Regions from separate parts of the Mesorhizobium sp. WSM4813 genome, predicted to be linked through region 2. Evidence: riboswitches for the same ligand, from Rfam matches in the RefSeq annotation. Region 2 holds a riboswitch; the other holds the start of a gene.

Region 1 (11,930 bases), on a different contig from region 2:
CAACGACACGTCGGGCACGCAGCAGATCCTGACCGACGCCGCCGGCGGCAAGATGGCTTTCGTCCATGCGCCGAAAACCATCGACAACGATCTCGAGGAGAACGACCACACGCCCGGCTTCATTTCAGCAGCCGAGTTTGTCGCCGGCGCCTTCCTCTCGGTCGACCTCGATTTCCGTGCTCTGCCGGGTATCTATGTCGGCATCGTCATGGGGCGGCATGCCGGCTTCCTCACCGCCGCCGCTGCCGCATGGCAGCTTGACCCCGACAGCGGCCCGCATCTCGTCTATGTGCCGGAGCGGCCGTTCTCGGCTGCGGCGTTCATCGACGACGTGCGCGCCACGCTCGACCGCCACAAGCGCTGCATCGTAGCCGTGTCCGAAGGCGTCAGCACCGCCGACGGAAAGGCGCTGGTCGAAAGCCTTGTCCCGCCGGAGAAACTGGAGCGCGATGCCCATGGCAACGTCAAGCTGTCGGGCAGTGACCTGCCGGCCGCCCTCGAGCGTGCGCTGGCCGAAGGATTGCCGGGCAAGCGGGCGCGCGTCGATGCGCTCGGCTACATGCCGCGCGGCTATGTCGGCGCCATCAACGCCGTCGATGCGCAGGAAGCCTTCGATGCCGGCGTTTTTGCGGTCGCTGTCGCCGAACAGGGCGGCGGCTCGGTGGCGCTGCAATATGACGGCAAGAAAACCGTGCTGAAGAAGGTGCCGCTGAAAAACGTCGCCGGCAAGACCCGCCACATGCCCGACGATTTCATGCTGCCGGAAGTCAACCAACTCTCCGATGCAGGCATGGCCTATCTGAAGCGACTGGTTCCCGAAAAATACAAGGTTGGAAAACCGTTCGTCTGATGCCGGCTCGCTTCTGATGCCGCAAATCTCGTGATGCTTGACTGGTTCAGCAAGACCGTCATCGACCCCGATACGACGATGCTCTCCGAGCCGTTCGTGCATGATTTCGTGCGCGCCAACATCTGGCATCTGCGCGGCCGCGACGTCGACCTGCTTGTCGACACCGGCATGGGGATTTGCCCGCTGGCGCCGGAGATCGGGACGCCGGCGGGCAAGCCGCTGCTCGTCGTCGCCACCCATATCCATCTCGACCATGTCGGCTCTCTGCACGAATTCCCGTTGCGGGCAGGGCCGAGCTACAGCGCTGCGTATTTCGACAGCATGGATGACGCCGTCACCTACGCCCACATGTTCCACGATCTCGACGGCGCCGTCTCGAAGCTGCCGGCGCCCGGCTGGAAAGCAGCCGATTACAAAATTCCACCGGCGCCGCTGACGCGAACACTTGGCGAGGGCGACACGGTCGATCTCGGCGAACGGCAATTCCGCGTGCTGCATCTGCCCGGCCATTCGCCCGATTCGATCGCGCTGTTCGACGAGGCCGACGGCCTGTTCTTCGCCGGCGACGCTATCTACGACGCCATGCTGATCGACGACCTGCCGGACTCCGACCGACCGGCCTATCGCCGGACGATGCAGCGGCTGCTCGATCTGCCGATCCGCATCGGCCATGGCGGCCATGGCCCGAGCTTCGACGCCAAACGGATGCACGAAATCGCGACTGGCTATCTCAGGCGGACAGACGGGACCGGCGCATAAGAGGCTTCCTGACAGCGCGACAGGCAAGACGAACCCGACACGTCCGCCAAAATTCTGGTTGCCCACCAGAGCATCTTCGAGAAGACTGATGAAGGCTGGCAGACGGCCTGATATAAACGGATTTCCCGATGGTCACCCGCGGCTTCTCTTCAGGACGAAAGCCCCCGACGGATGCGGATGCGCGTATCCCGCCGGGGCAGTATCTCGAGCGAGGGTTTCCGGTGCTGTCGGCCGGGCCGACGCCGCGCGTGCGCACCGAGGACTGGTCGTTCACGCTCAAGCACGGACCGCGGCCGATCAAGAAGTGGAATTGGACGGAGTTCAACGCGCTGCCTTTGACCAAGATGACGCGCGACATCCATTGCGTCACCGCATGGACCAAGTTCGACACGGCGTGGCAAGGCGTGCTGGTCGACGATATTCTGGCGGATGCCGGCATTGAGACACTGAGCCCCTTCACGCTGGCGCTGTCGTTCGACGGCTACACCACCAACGTGCCGACGAAGGATCTCACAGACGGCAAGGCGATGGTGGCGCTGCTTTATGAAGGCAAGCCGATCACGCCGGACCATGGCGGCCCGGCGCGGCTGCTGGTTCCGCATCTCTATTTCTGGAAGTCTGCCAAATGGCTGAATGGGCTGCAGTTCACCGAGCGTGACGAGCCGGGCTTCTGGGAACTGCGCGGCTATCACATCTATGGCGACCCGTGGCGCGAGCAGCGCTATACGGGCGATCCATGAGCGACGGGCCGGCGCAGTCGCCCTGGCAGACGGTTACCATCAGACGCATCGAAAAGCGCACGCCGCGCGTCACCAGTTTTTTCCTCCAGCCGTCGCGGCCCTTCGCCTATCGTGCCGGGCAGCATGTCGATGTCAGGCTGACGGCGCCGGACGGCTATCAGGCGCGCCGCTCCTACTCCATCGCCTCGGCGCCGGAAGCCGGCAAGACGATCGAGCTGGCGATCGAAAGGCTCGATGATGGCGAGGTCTCGCCCTTCTTCCACGATATCGCGGCGGTCGGCGACGAGGTCGAGCTGCGCGGACCGCTCGGCGGCCACTTCGTCTGGTCCGACAGCGACGGCGGCCCGCTTCTGCTGGTCGGCGGCGGGTCCGGCGTGGTGCCGCTGATGGCGATGATCCGCCATCGCGCCGCGCGCAGATCGGCGGTGCCCGTGGCACTGGTGTTTTCCGCACGGGTCTGGGACGAGGTGATCTTTCTCGACGAGCTGATCGAGTTCCACGATCGCCGTGACGGCTTCGATCTGGTGTTGGCGCTGACTCGCGAGCCGGCCCGGCGCCCGACCGACTATTCGCGGCGGGTCGATGCCGCGATGATGGAGCAATCGATGGTGTGGCTGCCCGCGCCGCCCAGGTTCGCCTTTGTCTGCGGCTCGAATGCCTTCGTATCGGCTGCCGCCCAGGCGCTGATGGATGCCGGCGTTCCGACAAGCCTCATCCGCACCGAGCGCTACGGGGTTTAATGCATGTCGCGCAAAAGTGTGCAGCGGTTTTGCCATAACGACATGGATAAAAACAGTATCGCAAAGCGCGTCGCATAAGGCCCGGCCAAACGCGACGCGCTATACGCACCCCGTCGGTCAGGCCTCGATCTCGAGCGCCGACAGCGGCCTTGAACAGCAGGCGAGGATAAAACCGTCGTCGATCTCGTGATCGAGGATACCGCCATTGTGGCTCATCTCGACCTCACCCGAGACGTTTTTCACCTTGCAGGTTCCACACAGGCCGAACTCGCAAGCCGCCGGGATGCGTACGCCCGAAGCGCGCGCCGTCTGCAGCACGGTCTGGCCGGCAACGCAGTCGGCATCGACATCCGAAAGCGAAAAGCGGATCGGCGTTGCGGCCTCGCCAGGTGCCTCGCCCCCGCCCTCTGCCGGCCCACCCTCTGCCGGCGAACCGAACGGGGCCAGTATTTCCTCCACCACTGGGGCCGCAAAGCTCTCCTGATGATAGTTGGCCATATCGAAGCCGGCGGCCTCCAGCATCTGCCGCACCGCGCGCATGAACGGGTCGGGGCCGCAGCAGAAAATTTCGCGCTCGCGAAAATCGGGCGCCAGCAGCGGTAGCCGTATCGCGTCGATCCGGCCCATATGGCCGAACCAGCCCTCACGGCTGGACCGCTCCTCGATCATGAAGCCGAGCGTCAGGCCCGGCATGCGGCTGCCGAGCAGCTCGAGCTCCTTTCGGAAGATGATCTCCTCGGGCTTTCGCGCGCAGTTGACGAAGCCGACATCTGTCCATGGCGCGCAATCGTTCAGCCAGCGCAGCATCGACATCATAGGCGTCACGCCGGAGCCAGCCGAAATAAACAGATACTTGGCCGCGGGATGGCTGTGCAGCGAAAAGTCGCCCGCCGGCCCATAGGCTTTTACATGAACGCCGGGCTTCAGATTGTCGAACATCCAGCGCGTGCCGAGGCTGCCGGCCTGCGCTTTCACCGTCACCGCGATCGAGAACGGCCGCGACGGCGAGGACGACAGCGTATAGGTCCGCATCACCGGGCCGTCGATGGTCGGCAGTTCCAGCGTCACGAACTGCCCCGGTCTGTAGCGGAACCAGGTCTGGTTGTCGGAGCGGAAGGTGAAGGTCTTCACGTCAGGCGCCTCGTCGCTGACGCCGATGACCTCCAGCACCTGAAGCCTGTCGTTCCAGGGCGCCATCTCGTCGAGATGGCGGTAGAGGCCAAGGTCCGTCATCGCATTCATCCCCTTGACCTCGTTCAGGCGACGCTGCGCAGCGCCGGCCGCCCGGCCTCGGCAAGGCGCGGCCCGATGAAGGAGGCGTACCATTCGACGAACTGGATGACGCCGCCCTCATGCAGTTCCGAATAGGGGCCGGGCTCATAGGCCGGCGACAGGATGCCGAAGGCGTTTTCCTCGACAATGCGACGGTCCTGGTCGTTGGTCTCCGTCCAGACATGGGTGAGTTCGGCGAGGTCGTAATCGACGCCTTCGACCGCGTCCTTGTGGACAAGCCATTTGGTGGTGACGGCCGTTTCCGTGGCACTGATCGGCAGCACGCGGAAGGTGACGGCATGATCGCCGAGGATATGGTTCCAGGTCGTCGGATAGTGATAGAGCAGCAGCGAGCCGATACGGTCGGTCGAAACGCTGTCGGAAAGGTTCTTCTTCACCGCGCGTCTTCCCGTCATCGTGTAGCTGACGGCGTCGCGCAGCAGCGGCGCGCGGGTGGCGCGATACTGCCCGGCCGGATCGATGCGGAACTTGCTCGGCAAGCCTGCCGCCTCACATTTCGCCCAGTGCGCGAGCATCTCCGGATCGCTGTCGGCGCCCTGCACGCCGGTCACGGTCGGTGCTTCCGGGAATGTCTTGCACAGTTCGGGATGGTTACCGGCGCAATGGTAGCACTCGCGGTTGTTCTCCCAGACGAGCTTCCAGTTGCCCTTCTCGACGATGGTCGATTCGAAGGCGACTTTTGCCTCGCGCAGCCGGTGCGGCAGGAGGTAAGGCTCGATCATGGCGCGCATCGGCGCGAAATCGGCGGGTTCCTTGGCCAGGCAGATGAAGATGTAGCCACCAACACTTTCGCAAGCCACTGGCTTCAGGCTGAACTGGCTCTTGTCGAAGCCGTCCGCCATCTGGCGAGCAAACAAGAGCCGGCCGTCCAGCTCATAGGTCCACTGGTGATAGGGGCAGACGAGCTTGGCCGCCGTGCCTTTGTCGGCGTTGCAGACGCGGCTGCCGCGATGCCGGCAGGAATTGTGGAAGGCATTGATGTTGCCGTGCTGGTCGCGGACCAGCACGACCGGATAGTCGCCGATCTGGGCGGTGATGTAGCTGCCCGGCTTCGGCAACTCGCAATCGTGGCCGATGAATAGCCAGTCGCGATACCAGATCAGCTCCATGTCGAGCTTGAAGAAATCGGGATCGGTATAGAAGGGCTGCTCGAGCGAGTAGCCTTCCCTGCGGCCGTGCAAGAGCCTCAGCATGTCGTTGCGCGCATCCATGTCCTGTCCTCATGTAAGGACTGAACTGGTGGTGATGGAGGGAGGATGGGCCGCAAACGGCGACAGGGCCGGGCATGCATCATCCACCTCTTGACCGCCCACCGCGATCAGTCGAGTCTAGAATTCTCGGGCTGGTTTCCGGGCTCTGGAGTGTCCTTGCGGACTCATCGCGACACCTTCCCAGGCTTGTGGCCCAGTGGTCTCCCGTTGCGACTTGAACTCCACCACCGTTGCGGGGGCAGCGCCGGGTTCTGACCGGCTTCCCAATTCTCCGCTTCGTCGTCACCAAGCGGCACCTGAGATGCCGTGATCTAATCATGACGGCCGGCTGACTGTCGGCATGAAAGCGACATCGTATCCATGCGGCGCGACACGGCCAACGAAACCGGTGGGCCGGGATTTGAGGGGGATGAAATTGCATCCGGCTGCGAGCGCTGCCGGTTCTGAAAGCACGCCGGATTTAAGCATTGCAGGGCGCCGAAATGGTTAACGATTCGACAACAACTCCAGCACCGGCTTTTTAGCCGTTTCTAAAATCGAACCGAACGGTTCGTTTCTGTTGACGATGCGTGCATGACGCTGTGAACGCAGGTCCAGAAATCCGTCAAACGGTCGAATGGCGCCTTTGGCATAAGCATCTGAAAACAAAACATAAAACGATGCCGGCACAAGCCTCTGGTACAATTTCAAGGTGTAGATTCTTGGTCCACACGGAACAACTTCGTGATTGGAATCTGCCAGATGGCCTTCCCACATCGGGGCTGTCCGAACGACGCGAATTCCTCCCAAGACACGCCGCCAGTCGGACGGAAAACTAAAATACTGGAGTACTAGAAATGAAAAAGATTGCTCTTGCTGTCGTCGCCGTTCTGGCCATCACCGGCAGCGCCTTTGCTGGCAGCGACCATTATGGGTCCAACGGCGCCAACCAGCCGACCGCTGCGGTCGACAGTTCGTACACGGCTTCCATTCAGAAGCCGGCTCACGCTGAAAAGCCGATGGTGCAGGGCGCCGATCGCAACCTTTTCGGCAACAATTAACAGCTGATCCCAAACAGCAGAGCGGCATTGTCTGCATAAAAGACCGCGGCCGCCGTGCTGATGGGATACGAAATCCAGGAGTACTAGAAATGAAGAAGATCATTCTTGCCACCGCCGCCATTCTGGCCGTCTCCGGCAGCGCTTTTGCCGGCAGCGACAATTATGGATCGAACGGCGCCAACCAGTCGGCCGCTGCGGTCGACAACAGCTCGTACACGGCTTCGATCCAGAATTCGGCTTCGCCGCAGAATCCGGTTCCGGCTGACGAGAAGCCCGTCCACGGCAGCGACCGTAACCTCTTCGGCAACAACTAATGTCGATCCCAACAGCAGCGTCGGCACTTGCCCGCTGCGTTGGTGGAACGAGAAAAATCCAGGAGTACTGAAATGAAAAAGTTCGTTCTTGCCACCGCCGCCGTTCTGGCCGTTGCCGGCAGCGCTTTTGCCGGTAGCGACAACTATGGATCGAACGGCGCCGACCAGCCGGCCGTTGCGGTCGACCGCTCGTACACGGCTTCGATCCAGAATTCGGCCCCGGCGCAGAATCCGGTTCCGGCTGACGAAAAGCCTGCCCACGGCAGCGACCGCAACCTGTTCGGCCGCTAACAGCGACCTGAACGCACAAGAGCGGCGGGCCTTGCCCGCCGCTCTTGTTTTTTGCCTTCGCCAAACTGCCTGTATCCAGCAGTTAGGCTGCCGCCCTCAGGCTGCCTTTGCTTCCGCCTTGTGGAGTGTGAAGGAATGTCCGTCGGCATCGAAAATATGCAGGTCGCCGGCATCGGCATTCAACCGCAGCGCAGCACCCCGCTTGACCTCGACATTGCCGGGCAGCTTGGTCACCAGCGGCAGGTCGGCGCGGCCGATGTCGACATAGACGAGCTGAATCTCGCCGAGCTGCTCGACATAATCCACCGTTCCCTCGAAAAGATAATCCGCGCCGGTGGCGATCATCAGATCCTCCGGCCGCACGCCGAAGCTCACCGAAGCGCCCTTCACTGACGCTGGCGTGGCGATCGGCACCGTCGCCTTGCGCCCGCCGACATGACTGACGACGGTCGGGTCGCCTGATTTGTCGATCGTCGCCGGCAGGATGTTCATGGCCGGCGAGCCGATGAACTGGGCGACGAACAGATTGCCGGGTCTCTTGTAGAGCTCCATCGGCGTGCCGACCTGCTCGATATGGCCCTCCTTGAGCACGACGATGCGGTCGGCCAGCGTCATCGCCTCGACCTGGTCGTGGGTAACGTAGATCATTGTTGTAGCAGGCATCGACTCCTTGAGCTTGGCGATCTCGATGCGGGTGGCGACGCGCAGTGCCGCGTCGAGGTTCGACAGCGGCTCGTCGAACAGGAAGACTTTAGGGTTGCGCACGATGGCGCGGCCGATGGCGACGCGCTGGCGCTGGCCGCCTGACATCGCCTTGGGCAGGCGGTCGAGATATTTGGTCAGCTGCAGGATTTCCGCCGCCTGGCGCACCCGCTTGTCGATCTCGGCCTTGCTCTCCTTGCCGATCTTCATCGAGAACGCCATGTTGTCGTAGACGGTCATGTGCGGATAGAGCGCATAGGACTGGAACACCATGGCGATGCCGCGCTTCGACGGTGGCACGTCGTTGACCACCTCGCCATCGATCTTAAGCTCTCCGGAGGTGATTTCCTCCAGCCCGGCGATGGACCGCAGCAAGGTCGACTTGCCACAGCCCGAAGGGCCGACGAAGACGATGAACTCACCCGACTTTATGTCGAGGTCGATGCCGTGGAGAATATTGAGATTGCCGTATGATTTCTTCACTTGTCTTAGCGTGACATCGGCCATGATACCCTCCAGTGAATTGCGAATTCAGTCGATGCGCCCGAACCAGGCGCCGTAGCCGCCGAGGCGGATAGAGCCGGCGCCAGTCTGTCCCGAAAACCCGTGCCCCGGCAAGGGTTGCAGCGAGCGTCCGCCGAGATCGATTTCGGCCGGTCGGCTGCCGAGATTGAAGGCGCAGACGATCTGCTCGTTGCCCTCGCGGCGCGTGAAGGCGACCGTATCGCCCTGGCTTTCGATGAAGTCGATTTCGCCCTTGGCCAGCGCCGGATGCAGACGGCGGAAGGCAAGAAAGCGCCGGTAATGTTCGAGCAGCGAGCTGTTGTCGCCCTGCTGCACATCGACCGCCTGCGAAAGGTGCTTGGCGGGCACGGGCAGCCATGGCTTTGCCTTGGAGAAGCCGCCATTGCTGTCGGCGCCATTCCAGACCATCGGCGTGCGGCAGCCGTCGCGACCCTTGAATTCCGGCCAGAAGCGGATGCCGTAGGGGTCCCGCAGATCCTCGAATTGCAATTCCGCTTCGCCAAGACCAAGTTCCTCGCCCTGATAGATGCAGACCGAGCCGCGCAGCGACATCAGCAGCGCCGAGATCACCTTGAGATAAGCGGTCCGGTCAGCCTCGCCCGCCGCCCAGCGCGAGGCAGTGCGCATCACGTCATGGTTGGAGAAGGCCCAGCACGACCAGCCGTCGCTGGCGACCTTGCCGAAGGCTTCCAGCACCGAACGCACCTTTGCCGCGCTGATCTTTTCGGGGGCCAGGAAGTCGAACGAATAGCACATGTGCACGCGCTTGCTGCCAGCGGTGTAGGCCGCCACCACCTCCAGCCCGCGCTGCGAATCGCCGACTTCGCCGACCGCCGCCGCAGCCGGATATTCGTCGAGCAGCGCGCGGAAGCGTTCGAGGAAGCCGAGGTTTTCGGGGCGGCTTTTATCGTAGAGATGGTCCTGGTAGTTGTAAGGGTTGACGGAAGGGGCGGTCTGGTCGTTGCGCTGTTCGGGCGGCAGCGGCGGATTGTCCTCAAGCCCCTGGCTGTGGAAGTAGAAGTTGATGGTGTCGAGGCGGAAGCCGTCGACGCCGCGCTCCAGCCAGAAGCGAGTGACATCGAGCAGCGCATTCTGGACCGCGCGGCTGTGGAAGTTGAGATCGGGCTGCTCGGCCAGGAAATTATGCAGGTAATATTGCTGGCGGCTGGTGTCCCACTGCCAGGCCGAGCCGCCGAAGATCGACAGCCAGTTGTTGGGTGGCGTGCCGTCGGGCTTGGCGTCGGCCCAGACATACCAGTCCGCCTTAGGGTTGGTGCGGCTCGATCGGCTTTCCCTAAACCACGGATGGATGTCGGCGGTATGCGACAGCACCTCGTCGATCATTACCTTGAGCCCGAGCCTGTGCGCCTCGGCGCTCAAGGCATCGAAATCGGCCAGCGTGCCGAACATCGGATCGACGTCGCAATAGTCTGATACGTCGTAGCCGAAATCCTTCATCGGCGACTTGAAGAACGGCGAGATCCAGATGGCATCGACGCCGAGTGCTGCGATATAGGGCAGCCTGTCGATGATGCCCCTGAGGTCGCCGATGCCGTCGCCGTTCGAGTCCTGATAGCTGCGCGGATAGATCTGGTAGATCACGGCACCTCGCCACCAGTCGCGGTCGACGGCGAGGTCGGGGCTCAACGTTGCTTTCACAGCGGATTGCATGATCTCAACCTCCCTTCACCGAGCCGGCGAGCAGCCCGCGGACGAAATAGCGCTGCAGCGAGAAAAACACGATCAGCGGCACGACAATGGTGATGAAAGCCGATGTCGTCAGGATCTCCCAGTCGCCGCCGCGCGAGCCGAGCAACGCGTTGAGCTTGGCGGTCAGCACGATCTGGTCGCCCTCGGTGCCGAGGAAAACCATCGCGACCAGCAGATCGTTCCACACCCACAGGAACTGGAAGATGGCGAAGGAGGCGAGCACCGGGAACGACAGCGGCAGCACGATCTTGACGAAGATCTCGAAATCGCTGGCGCCGTCAATGCGCGCCGACTCCATGATTTCGCGCGGCAGGCCGGCAATGTAGCTTCTGAGGAGATAGATGGCGAAGGGCAGGCCGAACCCGGTATGAGCCAGCCAGATGCCGAGATAGGTTTTCGACGGCACGCCGAAGAAGCTTCCGACGCCGTTGTAGAGCTTCAGCAGCGGGATCAGCGACATCTGCAGCGGCACGACCAAGAGGCCGATGATGACCGCGATGAGCAACGCCCGGCCGGGAAAGCGCATCCAGGCCAGCGCATAGGCCGCGAATGCCGCGATCAGGATCGGGATGACCGTCGCCGGAATGGTGACGGTCAGCGAATTCATGAAGGAGCGGCCGATGCCTTCCGAAAACAGCACCGTATTGTAATTGTCGGTGGTGAATTTCGGTGGCGCCGACGAGGCGTAGTAGACGCGCTGGCCGCGCTCGCCCTCGAAGGGCTTCGTTGAGGTCATGACGAAACTGCCGTCGGCGTTGAGCTGCAAGGTCTCGCCGTCGCCGAGATCGGCCGTGGTGCCGGCGGGATATTGCGTCGGCGCCGACGACTTGACGCCGAAGGCGCTGATGTCGCGGGCCGGATCGTCGCCGAAGATGTTGCCCTCGAGGACGAACTTGCCGTCCTTCTCGACTTGCGCCGAGGCGGGTGGCAGCCGGCCCGCTTCCGTCTGGGTGGAACTGGCGAACGAGTTCCACCAGCCCGAGGCGATGATCTGATCCTTGTCGCGCAGCGACGAGACGAGAATGCCGAGCGTCGGCACGGTCCAGATCGCGACGAAGATGAAGACCGCGATATGAACGCCGAAACGGCTGGCAAAGGACTTTCCGGTCGAGACAGTCATCTCAATGTCCTCCCGTTTCTTTGTTGGCCTGACGGATGTTCCAGACCATGATCGGAATGACCGCGATCATGATGATGATGGCGATGGTGGCGCCGCGGCCGAAATCGCCGCCGCCGCGGAACATCCAGTCGAACATCAGATTGGCCAGCACCTGGCTGTTCCATTGGCCATTGGTCATGGTCAGCACGATGTCGAACACCTTCAGCACCAGGATGGTGATGGTGGTCCAGACGACGGCGATCGTGCCCCAGATCTGCGGCACCATGATCTTCCAGAAGATCTGGAACGGATTCGCGCCGTCGATGACGGCCGCTTCGAGCGTCTCTTCGGGGATACCCCGCAAGGCAGAGGACAGGATGACCATGGCAAAGCCGGTCTGGATCCAGATCAGGATGATCATCAGGAAGAAATTGTTCCAGAACGGCAGCGATATCCAGACCTGCGGCTGGCCGCCGAAATACTGGATGATGGCGTTGAGCAGGCCGATCTGCGTCTGGCCAGCACCACGATACTCGTAGATGAATTTCCAGATGACGCTGGCGCCGACGAACGAGATGGCCAGCGGCAGGAAGATCAGGCTTTTGGCGATGGTGCCCCACCAGATCTTGTCGGTGAGGACGGCGATGATCAACCCG
Region 2 (11,930 bases):
GTTTGCCGACCCTCGCCCTAACAGCACGCCTGATCGCCGCCATCTGGCCCGTGTGCTTGGCCGTACCGGCCTGCTGCAGATCGATTCCGTCAGTGCGGTGGTGCGCGCCCATTATATGCCGCTCTATTCGCGGCTTGGCCCCTACCCGCTTGCGCTGCTCGACAACGCCGCCGTGACGCGCAAGCGCACGGTCTTCGAATATTGGGCGCACGAAGCCTCCTTTCTGCCGGTCGAGACCTATCCGCTGATGCGCTGGCGCATGGAGCGGGCCGAACGTGGCGAGGAAATGTATAACGGACTGGCCAAGTGGGGCCGCGAACGCGCCGCCTACATTGAAGACATTTATCGCGAGGTCGTCGAACGAGGGCCGGTCGCCGCATCCGCCCTCGAAGGCCAGAAGGGAAACGGCGGCTGGTGGGGCTGGAGCGACGCCAAGCACGCTTTCGAATGGCTGTTCTGGGCCGGCCGTATCACCACGGCGTCGCGTCGTGGCTTCGAGCGGCTCTACGATCTGCCGCAGCGCGTGCTGCCGCCGGCAGTGCTTGCTTTGCCGGTGCCCTCCCCGGAGGATGCGCACCGCGAATTGCTGCGCATCTCCGCCCGCGCCCACGGCGTCGCGACAGCGGGCGACCTGCGCGACTATTTCCGCCTCTCTCCCGCCGACATCAAGGGCCGCATCGAGGAACTGGTCGAGGCAGGCGACCTTTTGCCGGTTCGCGTCGAAGGCTGGAGCAAGCCTGCCTATCTTCACAAGGACGCCCGTTTGCCGCGCAAGATCGAGACGCGCGCCTTGCTTGCGCCGTTCGATCCGGTCGTCTTCGAGCGAGCGCGCACGGAAAGACTGTTCGGTTTCCGCTATCGCATCGAGATCTACACCCCTGCCGAAAAACGCCAATATGGCTATTATGTGCTGCCGTTCCTGCTCGGCGAAAGGATCGTGGCGCGCATCGACCTCAAGGCTGACCGCCCGGCCGGCGTGCTGCGCGTCCATGCCGCCTATGCCGAGCCCGGCGCCCCGCCGCAAAGCGCCGCCGAACTCTTCGAGGAGTTGAAGCTGATGCAGGGTTGGCTCGGCCTGGAACGCATCGAAGTGACGCTGGCCGGCGATTTGGGTCCAGCGCTGGCGGATGTCGCGGGTTCGTAACGGATCTCGATGTCGGCGCTGCGCCTCACCTGCCTGCCGGCATCCTCTCCCCGTATAGAGACGGGGAGAGGGACGCTGTCATCGATGGTTTCGCCAATCACCAGCGTTGCAGGAGGGGCGCCGCCGTTGCGACCAGCTCTTTCTCCCCGTCACTATACGGGGAGAAATGCCCGGCAGGGCAATGAGGGGCGGCGCGACATCGAAAATTGCCCTGAAGCGTTTCCCTCGCGTGTCGGAACCATGCGTTGACACGACTGCCTCCACAAGCCTAAATCCGGTTTAGACGGTCTCCTCTCGGCAAAGGGAGGAGCCAAGAGGGAATGCGGTGCGAAATTCCGATTTCAAATCCGCGGCTGTCCCCGCAACTGTAAGCGACGAGCCAAGGCCGAAAACCACTGGGACGGTCCCGGGAAGGCGGCACCAAGGCGATGACCCGCGAGCCAGGAGACCTGCCGTCTAGGACATAAGAATCCGATCGCCTGGCGGGTTTTCCGGGCAAGGAGCCTGATTTGGAACGCGACAGCAGTTTTTTGGCTGAGACAGCGGGCGCATTGTCCGGCGATAGTGATGCCTTGGCCGGCGTCACTGTGATCGTTTGCGCCTCCTGCCGCGATGAGACCGGCTCCGACGCCCATCCCCGCGCCGGCGAATTGCTGGCCGAAGACACGCGCCGCGCCGCTTCGGGCGAAAATATCCGTATCCGCAGCGTCGAATGCCTCGGCAACTGCAAGCGCCGGCTGAGCGCCGCGATCCTGCGCGACGGCTGCTGGAGCTATGTCTTCGGCGACCTGACCACGACAAGCGGCGCCGATCTCGTCACTGGCGCAAAGCTCTTCGCCACCTCGACGGACGGCCTCATTCCATGGCGCGGCCGCCCCGATTGCCTGAAGCGCGGCCTTGTCGCCCGCATCCCTCCCCTCGACCTTTGAAGGACCAGATATGACCGCTTCCGTCTCCCGCGTGCCCTGCACCGTCGTTACCGGCTTCCTCGGCGCCGGCAAGACGACGCTGATCCGCCATCTGCTCGAAAACGCCGGCGGCAAGCGGCTGGCCATCATCGTCAACGAGTTCGGCGACATCGGCATCGACGGCGAGATCCTCAAGGGATGCGGCATCGACACCTGCCCCGAGGAAAATATCGTCGAGCTGGCCAATGGCTGCATCTGCTGCACCGTCGCCGACGACTTTGTCCCGGCGCTCGACCAGATCCTGTCGCTGACGCCGAAGGTCGACCACATCCTGATCGAAACCTCAGGGCTCGCTCTGCCCAAGCCGCTGGTCCAGGCCTTCCAGTGGCCGACGGTGAAGAGCCGGGTGACTGTCGATGGCGTCATTGCCGTGGTCGACGGACCGGCGCTGGCTGATGGCCGCGTCGCCAACGACATGGACGCCCTGCAGGCGCAGCGCGCGCAGGACGAGACGCTCGACCATGACGATCCGGTCGAGGAGGTGTTCGAGGATCAGCTGGCCTGCGCCGACCTGATCATACTGTCGAAGAGCGACTTGATGGACGCCGCTGGTTCGGCCCGCGCCAATGCCATCATCGGCGAGCACACCGCGCGCGCCGTCAAGATCGTGCCGACCTCGCAAGGTAAGGTCGATCCGTCTGTGCTGCTCGGCCTCGGCCTTGCCGTCGAGGACGACATCGAGAACCGCAAGACCCACCACGACGACGAACTCGACCACGAGCATGACGACTTCGATTCCTTCGTCGTCGACATTCCGTCGATCGCCAATCCCGATGAGCTGGCTTTGCGTGTCGCCACGGCGGCGGAGGAAGAAAACGTGCTGCGCGTCAAGGGTTTCGTCGAAGTCGGCGGCAAGCCGATGCGGCTCTTGCTGCAGGCCGTCGGTCCGCGCGTCAATCACTATTACGACCGCGCCTGGACTTCCGACGACGACCGCCGCTCGCGCCTCGTGGTCATCGGACTGAAGGGGCTGAACCGCCCGGCGATTGAGCGTATCCTCGCCGGCTGATCTCAGGCACGAGCCGCGATGCACATCCTCACCACCACATCCGCCTCGCTCGACGATCTCGCCGAGCCTGTTGATCTCAGGCAGACGCCTGCGGATGTCATAGCGCTGTCCTTCACCGACAGCGATCTGGCCGGGCTGGCAGCAGCGTGGAAGGCGGACGCCGATCGCCTGCCGTCGATGCGGCTGGCGGCTCTACGCGACCTGCGCCATCCCATGTCCGTCGACCTCTGGATCGACAGCGTCGCCCGGCACGCGAGGGTTATTTTGGTTCGTATCCTCGGCGGTTACGACTGGTGGCGCTATGGCTGCGACCAGCTCGCCTCGACCGCCCGCGCACGCGGCATAAAACTGGCGCTGCTGCCCGGCGAATGCCGCGACGAGGATCTGCGGCTGATCGAATGCTCGACGCTGCCGCGCCAAGAACTCGACGGCCTGCTCGGCTATTTTCGCGAAGGCGGCCCGGAGAATATGACGGCGCTGGTGCAGAGGCTGGCGCGGCTGGCGGGACAGGACACGGCGGTCGTGGAGCCGGTTATCGTGCCGAAGGCGGGCTATTATGAGCCGGGAACGGGGGTCGTCGAGCGCGACGTCCCCCTCCCCCTTGAGGGGAGGGTCCGGCCGCAGGCCGGGGGTGGGGTCGCCTATGAAGTGCGCCAACAGCAAAAAACGTCGAGCACTGCCGCAACGACCCCACCCGGCCCTGCGGGCCACCCTCCCCTCGAGGGGGAGGGTGACGTCGTGCCAATTCTGTTCTACCGCTCGATGCTGCTCGCCGCCGATGTCGCGCCCATCGATGCATTGTTCGAAGCGCTCGGGCAGCGCGGCATGATCCCCGTCCCCATCTTCGTCTCCAGCCTCAAGGACCCGGCATCGCTCGCCTTTGTCGAGACCGCGCTTGCCACGCTGAAGCCTGCCGCCATCATCACCGCGACGGCGTTCGCCTCCGGTGCTGAACCCGGCATCGAAACCCTGTTCGACCGCGCCGGCGTGCCGGTCTTCCAGGTCATCGTCGCGACGACACGCCGTGACATCTGGCAAAATAATCAGCGCGGCCTGGCGCCCGCCGACCTCGCCATGCATGTCGTCCTGCCCGAACTCGACGGCCGCATCCTTGCCGGCGCCATTTCCTTCAAGGGCGAGGTCGAAACCGAGCCGGCGCTGGCCTTCCGCGCTTTCGCCAACCGGCCGGAGCCGGACCGCGTCGCGCAGGTGGCGAACCGTGTCGAGGCGTTCGTTCGCCTGCAGCGCACGCCGCGCGAAAAACGCAAGCTCGCCTTCCTGATCCCCGACTATCCGAGCGCACCCGGCCGCACCGGCTACGCCGTCGGCCTCGACGTGCCGTCCAGCGTGCTGGCAATGCTGCATGACCTGAGCGAACAGGGCTACGCCGTTGAAGGGATTCCGCAAACGCCGCGTGAGTTGCTGGAGATGCTGGAAAAGGGCGGCCAAGGGTTGGCATTGAAGGAGTATCTGACGTTCTCGAAGGAATTGCCGACGGCTGCAATCGCTGCGGTAGAGGCGGCTTGGGGGAATGCGGAAGATGAGACAGTTTTGTGCGAGGCACCCCCCTCTGTCCTGCCGGACATCTCCCCCTCAAGGGGGGAGATTGCGCTGTCGTCGCTGCTTTCGCCAATTACCGAGGATATTAAGGAAGAGCCGTCGGCGGAACTGCCGATCTCCCCCCTTGAGGGGGAGATGTCCGGCAGGACAGAGGGGGGTATTCAAGCGCCTTCTTCTGCAAATTTCCCCTTCCGCGCCGCCACCTTCGGCAACATCACCGTGGCGCTGGCGCCCGATCGCGGGCGCTCCACGAACCGCCGCGCCGACTACCACGACCCGACGCTGCCTCCCCATCATGCGCTGATCGCTTTCGGCCTTTGGCTGCGCAAGACGGTCGGTGTCCATGCCCTCGTCCATGTCGGGGCCCATGGCACGCTGGAATGGTTGCCCGGCAAGACCGTGGCGCTGAGCGAAACCTGTTTTCCCGAGATCGTCACCGGCCCCCTGCCCGTCATCTATCCGTTCATCGTCTCCAACCCGGGAGAGGCCGCGCAGGCCAAGCGGCGCATTGCCGCCGTCACCCTCGGTCATTTGCCGCCGCCGCTGACCGGCGCCGGGCTTGACGAAAACCAGCAGCAGCTTGAGCGGCTGGTCGACGAATATGCCCAGGCCGACGGGCTCGACCGCCGCCGCCGCGACCGCCTGGCCAAGCTGATCGTCGAAACCGCTGAAAAGACCGGCCTTGCCTCCGAAGCTGGCGTCGCCACTACCGACGCGCCCGACGAAGCGCTGCGCCGCATTGATGCCTGGCTCTGCGATCTCAAGGATTTCGCCATCAAGGACGGCCTGCATATCTATGGCCGTTCGCCCGAGAGCGAAACCGATCCGCTGCGCAAACAAAGTGCCGCAGCCGAGAAGGCAGCGCTCCTCGCGGCCCTCGACGGCCGCCATGTCGCTGCCGGTCCGGCCGGGGCACCGGCGCGTGGCCGGCGCGACGTCCTGCCGACCGGCCGCAATCTGTTCACATCGGATCCACGCACCATGCCGACGCCGACATCCTTCGAGCTCGGCAGAGCGGCGTCCGACGAGGTCTTGCGCAGCTACATGCAATCGCATGGCGACTGGCCGCGCTCGCTGGTCATCGACCTCTGGGGCTCCGCCTCGCTGCGCACCGGCGGCGAGGAAATCGCGCAAGGCCTGGCGCTGATGGGCTGCCGGCCACAATGGGATTCCACCACCGGCCGCGTCACCGGCATCGAGGTGCTGCCGCCGGCCACCCTTGGCCGCCCGCGCGTTGATGTCACCTGGCGCATTTCAGGCCTGTTCCGCGACATGTTCCCGACCCAGATCGCCCTGATCGATGCGGCCGCCAACGCCGTCGCCGCCCGCGACGAGGACGCGTCCGAAAACCCGCTTGCTGCAAAAACCCGCGCAGACGGAAAGGTCAGCCCGCGCATTTTCGGCACCTCGCCCGGCACGTACGGCGCCGGCGTCGAGGATTTGCTGTCGAGCGGCGACTGGGCCGCGCGCGAAGAGATCGGCCGCGCCTATCTCGAGGCCACCTCGCATGCCTATGGCGGCGCTGAGGGCGAAGGTATTTCAGCGCCAGGCGCTTTTGAGGACCGTATCGCCGAGGCCGACCTTCTCGTCCATACCGGAGACGACCCCGGCCGCGATATTTTGGAAGGCTCCGCCGATGTCGCCTTCATCGGCGGTTTTTCAGCGGCGCTTGCGGCACTCGGCAAGAACGCCGACGTCATCGTTCTCGATACCACAGACCCGCAAAAGCCGAAGCCGCGCTCGGCTGGAGAAGCCGTATCTCGGGTAGTTCGCGCCCGCGCGGTCAACCCGCGCTTCATATCAGGCCAGATGCGTCACGGCCCGCGCGGTGCCTCGGAATTCGCTGAAACGGTCGACCGGCTGGTCGGTTTCGCCGAAACCACCCATGCCATATCGGGCACGCTGATCGAGGCCGTGCACGACGCCTATCTCGGCGATCCCGTGGTTCGTGACTTCATCCTGCGCGAAAACCCTTCCGCCGCGAAAATCATCGCTGAGCGCTTCCTGTCGGCACGGCGACGCGGTCTCTGGCATCCGCTGCGCAATTCCATCGATGACGATCTCGCCGCCTTGATTGCCGAGGCCCAGGCCCAGGGGGTGGCGGCATGAACGCCTTCTCCCGCCGCGGCGCCTGCCCTGCTCTGTCCGCGCCGATGCAGACCGGCGACGGCCTTCTGGTGCGGCTTAACCCGGTCGCTGGAGGACTCTCGCCGAAATCCTTGATCGGACTCGGTGAATCCGCCTTGCGGCACGGCAACGGCATCATGGAATTGACCGCACGCGGCAGCCTGCAGATCCGTGGCCTGACGCCGGCAAGCGCCCGGTTGCTGGCGGCGGAGGTCGACGCGCTCGGCATCGCCGTGCGCACCGGCGTGCCGGTCGAGACCGGACCGCTGGCGGGGCTGGATCCGCAGGAAATCGCCGACCCGCGTCCGCTGGCTGAGCGTATTCGTGCAGCGGCTGAAGAAGCCGGCCTTCCGCCGCGCCTTGGCCCGAAGGTTTCGGTGATCATCGACGGCGGCGGACAGTTGGCAATGGATGCGGTGACGGCCGATGTGCGGCTCGTTGCAACGCGCACCAATGCGGGAATCAGGTGGCAGGTGTCTGTCGCGGGTGATGGGCAGAATGCGAAGCCGCTCGTTACGGTGGGAGACGATGCGGCCCGCGATATTGCAGTCGCGATGCTCAGAATGGTTGCCGAAAAAGGCCGCGAAGCCCACGCACGCGACTTGACGCGGCGGCAGGTAAGATCTCTCGCAAGTTGGCATTCCTTCGCGCCCCCCTCTGTCCTGCCGGACATCTCCCCCACGAGGGGGGAGATTGCGCCCTGGCCTCCGCTTTCGCCAATCGCCAAAGGTGCCGAGGGGGAGCCGGCGGCGAAGCTGCCGATCTCCCCCCAAGTGGGGGAGATGTCCGGCAGGACAGAGGGGGGCGCCGTAGAGCGCCTTCCTGTGCCGGCTCGCTTGCCCATTGGCGTTTTCGATCTGACAGATGGCACCGCTCTCGGCGTCGGCCTGCCCTTCGGCAGCATGCCAGCGCAAAAACTCATCGATCTCACGCAACACGCCATCACCCTTGGCGCGGCCGAAATCCGCCTGGCGCCTGGCCGCGCGCTGCTTTTCCTCGGCCTTTCACCGACCACGTGCCCCTCACTCCAGCAAGCCGCCGCCGCTCTCGGCTTCGTCACCGATGCCGCCGATCCGCGCACGAAAATCGCCGCCTGCCCGGGTGCGCCGGCCTGCGCCTCCGGCCGGATCGCGACGCGCGACATCGCCGAGACCATCGCCGCAGAAAACCGCGACCTCCTCGATTCCTCGCTCACCCTGCACATTTCCGGCTGCGCCAAGGGCTGTGCCCATCCCGGCCCGGCGGCGCTGACGCTGGTCGGCGGCGAAAACGGAGCCGGTCTTGTCGTGGACGGGACGGCAAAGGCCCTTCCTGCCGGATACAGGCCAGGCTATGACGCCGCGCGCGGCGTTGGCCGCGTTGCCGCAGCGATCCGCCGCGCACGACTTCGAGGCGAGACGACCGCTGCCTGCCTGGCAAGGCTTGGCTCGGCCGGTGTCACCGAACTCTACCGACAGGAATGAACATGCCCGCCCACACCGCATACGACTACATCCATGACGGCACGGCGATCTATGAGCGCTCCTTCGCCATCATTCGCGCCGAGACTGACCTGTCGCGCTTTTCCGATGCCGAGGCCGATGTCGCCATCCGCATGATCCACGCCTGCGGTCAGGTCGAAGCCGCGCGGCATTTTGTTTTTTCGGAGGATTTCGTCGCCGCCGCGCGCAAGGCGCTGGCGGCCGGCGCACCGATCTTCTGCGACGCGGAGATGGTCTCGCATGGCGTCACCCGCGCCCGGTTGCCGGCCGGTAACGAGGTGATCTGCACGCTGCGCGATCCGCAAACTTCTGATATCGCGAAAAAGATCGGCAACACCCGCTCGGCCGCTGCCATCGACCTGTGGGGCGAGCGCATGGCCGGTTCGGTCGTTGCCATCGGCAATGCGCCGACAGCACTTTTCTACCTGCTGGAAAGGCTGCGCGACGGCGCGCCGAAACCGGCTGTTATCATCGGCATGCCGGTCGGTTTCGTCGGTGCTGCCGAATCGAAGGACGCGCTGGCCGAGAATTCCTATGGCGTGCCCTACGCCATCGTGCGCGGCAGGCTGGGCGGCAGCGCCATGACCGCTGCAGCACTCAACGCATTGGCGAGGCCGGGCCTGTGAACGCGATTCTAAAAGGCCGGCTTGTCGGCGTCGGCACCGGTCCCGGCGACCCCGAACTGCTGACGCTCAAAGCCGTGCGCGCGCTGGCCGAGGCCGACGTGGTCGCGCATTTCGCCAAGCGCGGCAACAACAGCAATGCGCGTGCCATCGTCGGCGCACATTTTCGCCCGGATTTGATAGAGTTGCCGCTGCTCTATCCCGTGACCACCGAAATCGACAAGGATCACAGCGATTACCGGTCGCAGATAACGCATTTCTACGAGGAGTCGGCCAAAAAAGTCGCCGAGCATCTCAACGCCGGCAGAACGGTTGCGGTGCTTTCGGAAGGCGACCCGCTGTTCTACGGCTCCTACATGCATCTGCATGTCAGGCTGGCGCACCGCTTCCCGACCGAGGTCATTCCCGGCGTCACCGCGATGTCCGGCTGCTGGTCGGCGACCGGCCTGCCGATCGTCCAGGGTGACGATGTGCTGACCGTGCTGCCGGGCACAATGAGCGAATTCGAGCTGAGCCGCCGCCTCGCCGATACCGACGCCGCCGTCATCATGAAGGTCGGCCGTAACCTGCCCAAGATCAGGCGCGCGCTGGAGGCAACGGACAAGCTGGCGCGGGCAATCTATGTCGAGCGCGGCACCATGTCGGGCGGCGTCTCGATGCGGCTGGCCGACAAGCAGGACGATAAGGCGCCCTACTTCGCCATCGTGCTGGTCGCCGGCTGGTCCGGCCGGCCCGCCGCATCGGGAGCCGAAGCATGAGCGGCCGCCTGACCGTCATCGGCCTTGGGCCCGGCAGTGCCGACCAGGTGACGCCGGAAGCGAGCCGCGCCGTCGCCGAGGCAAAATTCTTCTACGGCTACAAGCCGTATCTCGACCGGCTCGATCTGCGCCCCGACCAGACCCGCGTCGCCTCTGATAATCGCGAAGAGCTATCCCGCGCCAAGGACGCGCTGGCGATGGCCGCGCAGGGCCACGATGTCGCCGTCGTCTCGGGCGGCGATCCCGGGGTGTTTGCCATGGCGGCAGCCGTCTGCGAGGCGATCGAGGCCGGCCCGGCCGAATGGCGTGCCGTCGACGTCGCGATGCTGCCGGGCATCACCGCAATGCTCGCAGTCGCTGCCCGCATCGGCGCACCGCTCGGCCATGATTTCTGCGCCATCTCGCTGTCCGATAATCTGAAGCCCTGGGACCTGATCGAACTGCGGCTGCTGGCGGCGGCGGGCGCCGGTTTCGTCATCGCGCTCTACAACCCGATCAGCAAGGCGCGCCCCTGGCAGCTTGGCCGCGCCTTCGAATGCCTCACTGCGATCCTGCCCGGCACCACGCCGGTCGTCTTCGGCCGCGCCGCCGGCCGTCCCGACGAGCGCATCGAGGTTTTTCTGCTGGCCGACGCCGATGCCGAGAAGGCCGATATGGCGACCTGCATCATCATCGGCTCGCCGGAAACCAGGATCATCAAGCGCGGTGAAAAACCGGCGCTGGTCTATACGCCGCGTTCGGCAGCGGGCCCAAGAAAATGACTGACCAGAAAATGACCGACCATTTCTGCGAGCGCTTCGACGGTTTCCGCCGACGGGACATCCGGCAGCGCCGGCCTGCGGATCATCACCACCTCGATGCCGAGTGCCCGCGCTGCGGCGAGCTTGCCGTAGGTCGCCTCGCCGCCGCTGTTCTTGGAGACGACGGCGTCGATGCGGTGTTCCAGAAGCAGTGCACGTTCGTCAGCTTCCCGGAACGGCCCGCGCGCCAAGAGATAGATCGCATCGGGCACAGCGAGCCTTGGCTCGACCGGATCGACGCTGCGGATGAGATAATGATGTTGGGGTGCGGCCTCAAAGGCGGCGACCTCCTGCCGTCCGAGCGCCAGGAAGACGTGGCGTGGAGCCGATCCCAGCACCTTCACCGCGTCGGTTACTCCATCGACGAGCGTCCAGCGGTCGCGTTCGGCTGGCTCCCAACCTGGGCGCCTGAGCGCAACGATCGGCACGCCGGCCCTATGCGCCGCTTCCGCGGCATTGGCGGAGATTTTCGCCGCATAGGGATGCGTGGCGTCGATCAGCAGCCCAACGTCGGTCTCGCGGAGATACGCCGCCAGCCCATCGGCGCCGCCGAAACCACCCACCCTCGTTGGCACGCCCTGCGCCGCCGGGCTTTCAGTGCGGCCGGCCAGCGACAGCGTGAGCGAGACATCGGCGCGCGCGGCCAGCTTTCCCACCAGTTGCCGGGCTTCGGTGGTTCCGCCGAGGATCAGAATGCGGTGGGTCATCATGCCTGCTGAGGGTCCGCGCGGCGCCAAGCTCAACTCAAAATGGCTCACAATCGTCGGCATCGGCGAGGACGGTGTAGCGGGTCTCGGCGAAGAGGCCAAGCGGCTGATCGCCGGGGCCGAATTCGTCTTCGGCGGAACGCGCCACCTTGCCCTTGTCGCATCGCTCACCAAAGGCGAAGCACGCGCCTGGCCGACCCCTTTCGATGCCGAGATGCGCGACGTGCTGGCGCTTTCCGGCAGACGCGTCTGCGTGCTGGCGTCGGGCGATCCGTTCTTCCACGGTGTCGGCGTCACCCTTGCTCGCAAGATTCCTTCCGAAGAGATGCAGGTGATTCCTGCGCCTTCGGCCATGTCGCTGGCCGCCGCCCGCCTCGGCTGGGCGCTGCAGGACATCGAGACCATTTCGCTGCATGGCCGCTCGCTCGACCTGATCCGGCCGCTGCTGCATCCGGGCACTCGGATCCTTGCGCCGACCGCGGACAGCGACGCGCCGGCAGCGATTGCGCGCCTGCTGACTGAACTCGACTTCGGTGCCTCGCGGCTGACCATTCTGGAGGCGCTGGGCGGCCCGAACGAAAGGCTGCGTTCTGTTCGAGCCGACGCCTTCGACCTCGAAAAGATCAACCCGCTCAACGTGCTGGCCATCGAAGTTGACTCAACTTCGGAGGCACGCATCCTGCCGCTGACCTCGGGCCTTGGCGATCATTTGTTCGAGCATGACGGCCAGATCACCAAGCGCGAGATCCGCGC

What was found. A riboswitch is a leader RNA that binds a small molecule or an ion and turns the genes downstream of it on or off. The one in region 2 is predicted to bind cobalamin.
Region 1: another riboswitch for cobalamin. It lies ahead of AC0L25_RS15180 (aromatic ring-hydroxylating oxygenase subunit alpha); the one in region 2 lies ahead of AC0L25_RS02390 (DUF1636 family protein).

The regions. Positions count from the first base shown of each region.
Region 1 covers NZ_JBVVQU010000022.1:83,432-95,361, reverse strand. Annotated here, with positions in the region: gene AC0L25_RS15205 (diphosphate--fructose-6-phosphate 1-phosphotransferase) at 1-850, shown strand, start outside; gene AC0L25_RS15200 (MBL fold metallo-hydrolase) at 884-1,609, shown strand; gene AC0L25_RS15195 (molybdopterin-dependent oxidoreductase) at 1,738-2,349, shown strand; gene AC0L25_RS15190 (FAD-binding oxidoreductase) at 2,346-3,089, shown strand; gene AC0L25_RS15185 (FAD-binding oxidoreductase) at 3,207-4,322, opposite strand; gene AC0L25_RS15180 (aromatic ring-hydroxylating oxygenase subunit alpha) at 4,346-5,593, opposite strand; cobalamin riboswitch at 5,706-5,908, opposite strand; gene AC0L25_RS15175 (hypothetical protein) at 6,080-6,349, opposite strand; gene AC0L25_RS15170 (DUF680 domain-containing protein) at 6,430-6,633, shown strand; gene AC0L25_RS15165 (DUF680 domain-containing protein) at 6,723-6,947, shown strand; gene AC0L25_RS15160 (DUF680 domain-containing protein) at 7,020-7,238, shown strand; gene AC0L25_RS15155 (ABC transporter ATP-binding protein) at 7,335-8,447, opposite strand; gene bglA (beta-galactosidase BglA) at 8,472-10,136, opposite strand; gene AC0L25_RS15145 (carbohydrate ABC transporter permease) at 10,141-11,295, opposite strand; gene AC0L25_RS15140 (carbohydrate ABC transporter permease) at 11,297-11,930, opposite strand, start outside.
Region 2 covers NZ_JBVVQU010000003.1:74,993-86,922, reverse strand. Annotated here, with positions in the region: gene AC0L25_RS02395 (winged helix-turn-helix domain-containing protein) at 1-1,144, shown strand, start outside; cobalamin riboswitch at 1,412-1,615, shown strand; gene AC0L25_RS02390 (DUF1636 family protein) at 1,654-2,073, shown strand; gene cobW (cobalamin biosynthesis protein CobW) at 2,084-3,121, shown strand; gene AC0L25_RS02380 (cobaltochelatase subunit CobN) at 3,140-6,790, shown strand; gene cobG (precorrin-3B synthase) at 6,787-8,271, shown strand; gene AC0L25_RS02370 (precorrin-8X methylmutase) at 8,268-8,915, shown strand; gene AC0L25_RS02365 (precorrin-2 C(20)-methyltransferase) at 8,912-9,670, shown strand; gene AC0L25_RS02360 (precorrin-3B C(17)-methyltransferase) at 9,667-10,431, shown strand; gene AC0L25_RS02355 (cobalt-precorrin-6A reductase) at 10,395-11,177, opposite strand; gene cbiE (precorrin-6y C5,15-methyltransferase (decarboxylating) subunit CbiE) at 11,179-11,930, shown strand, end outside.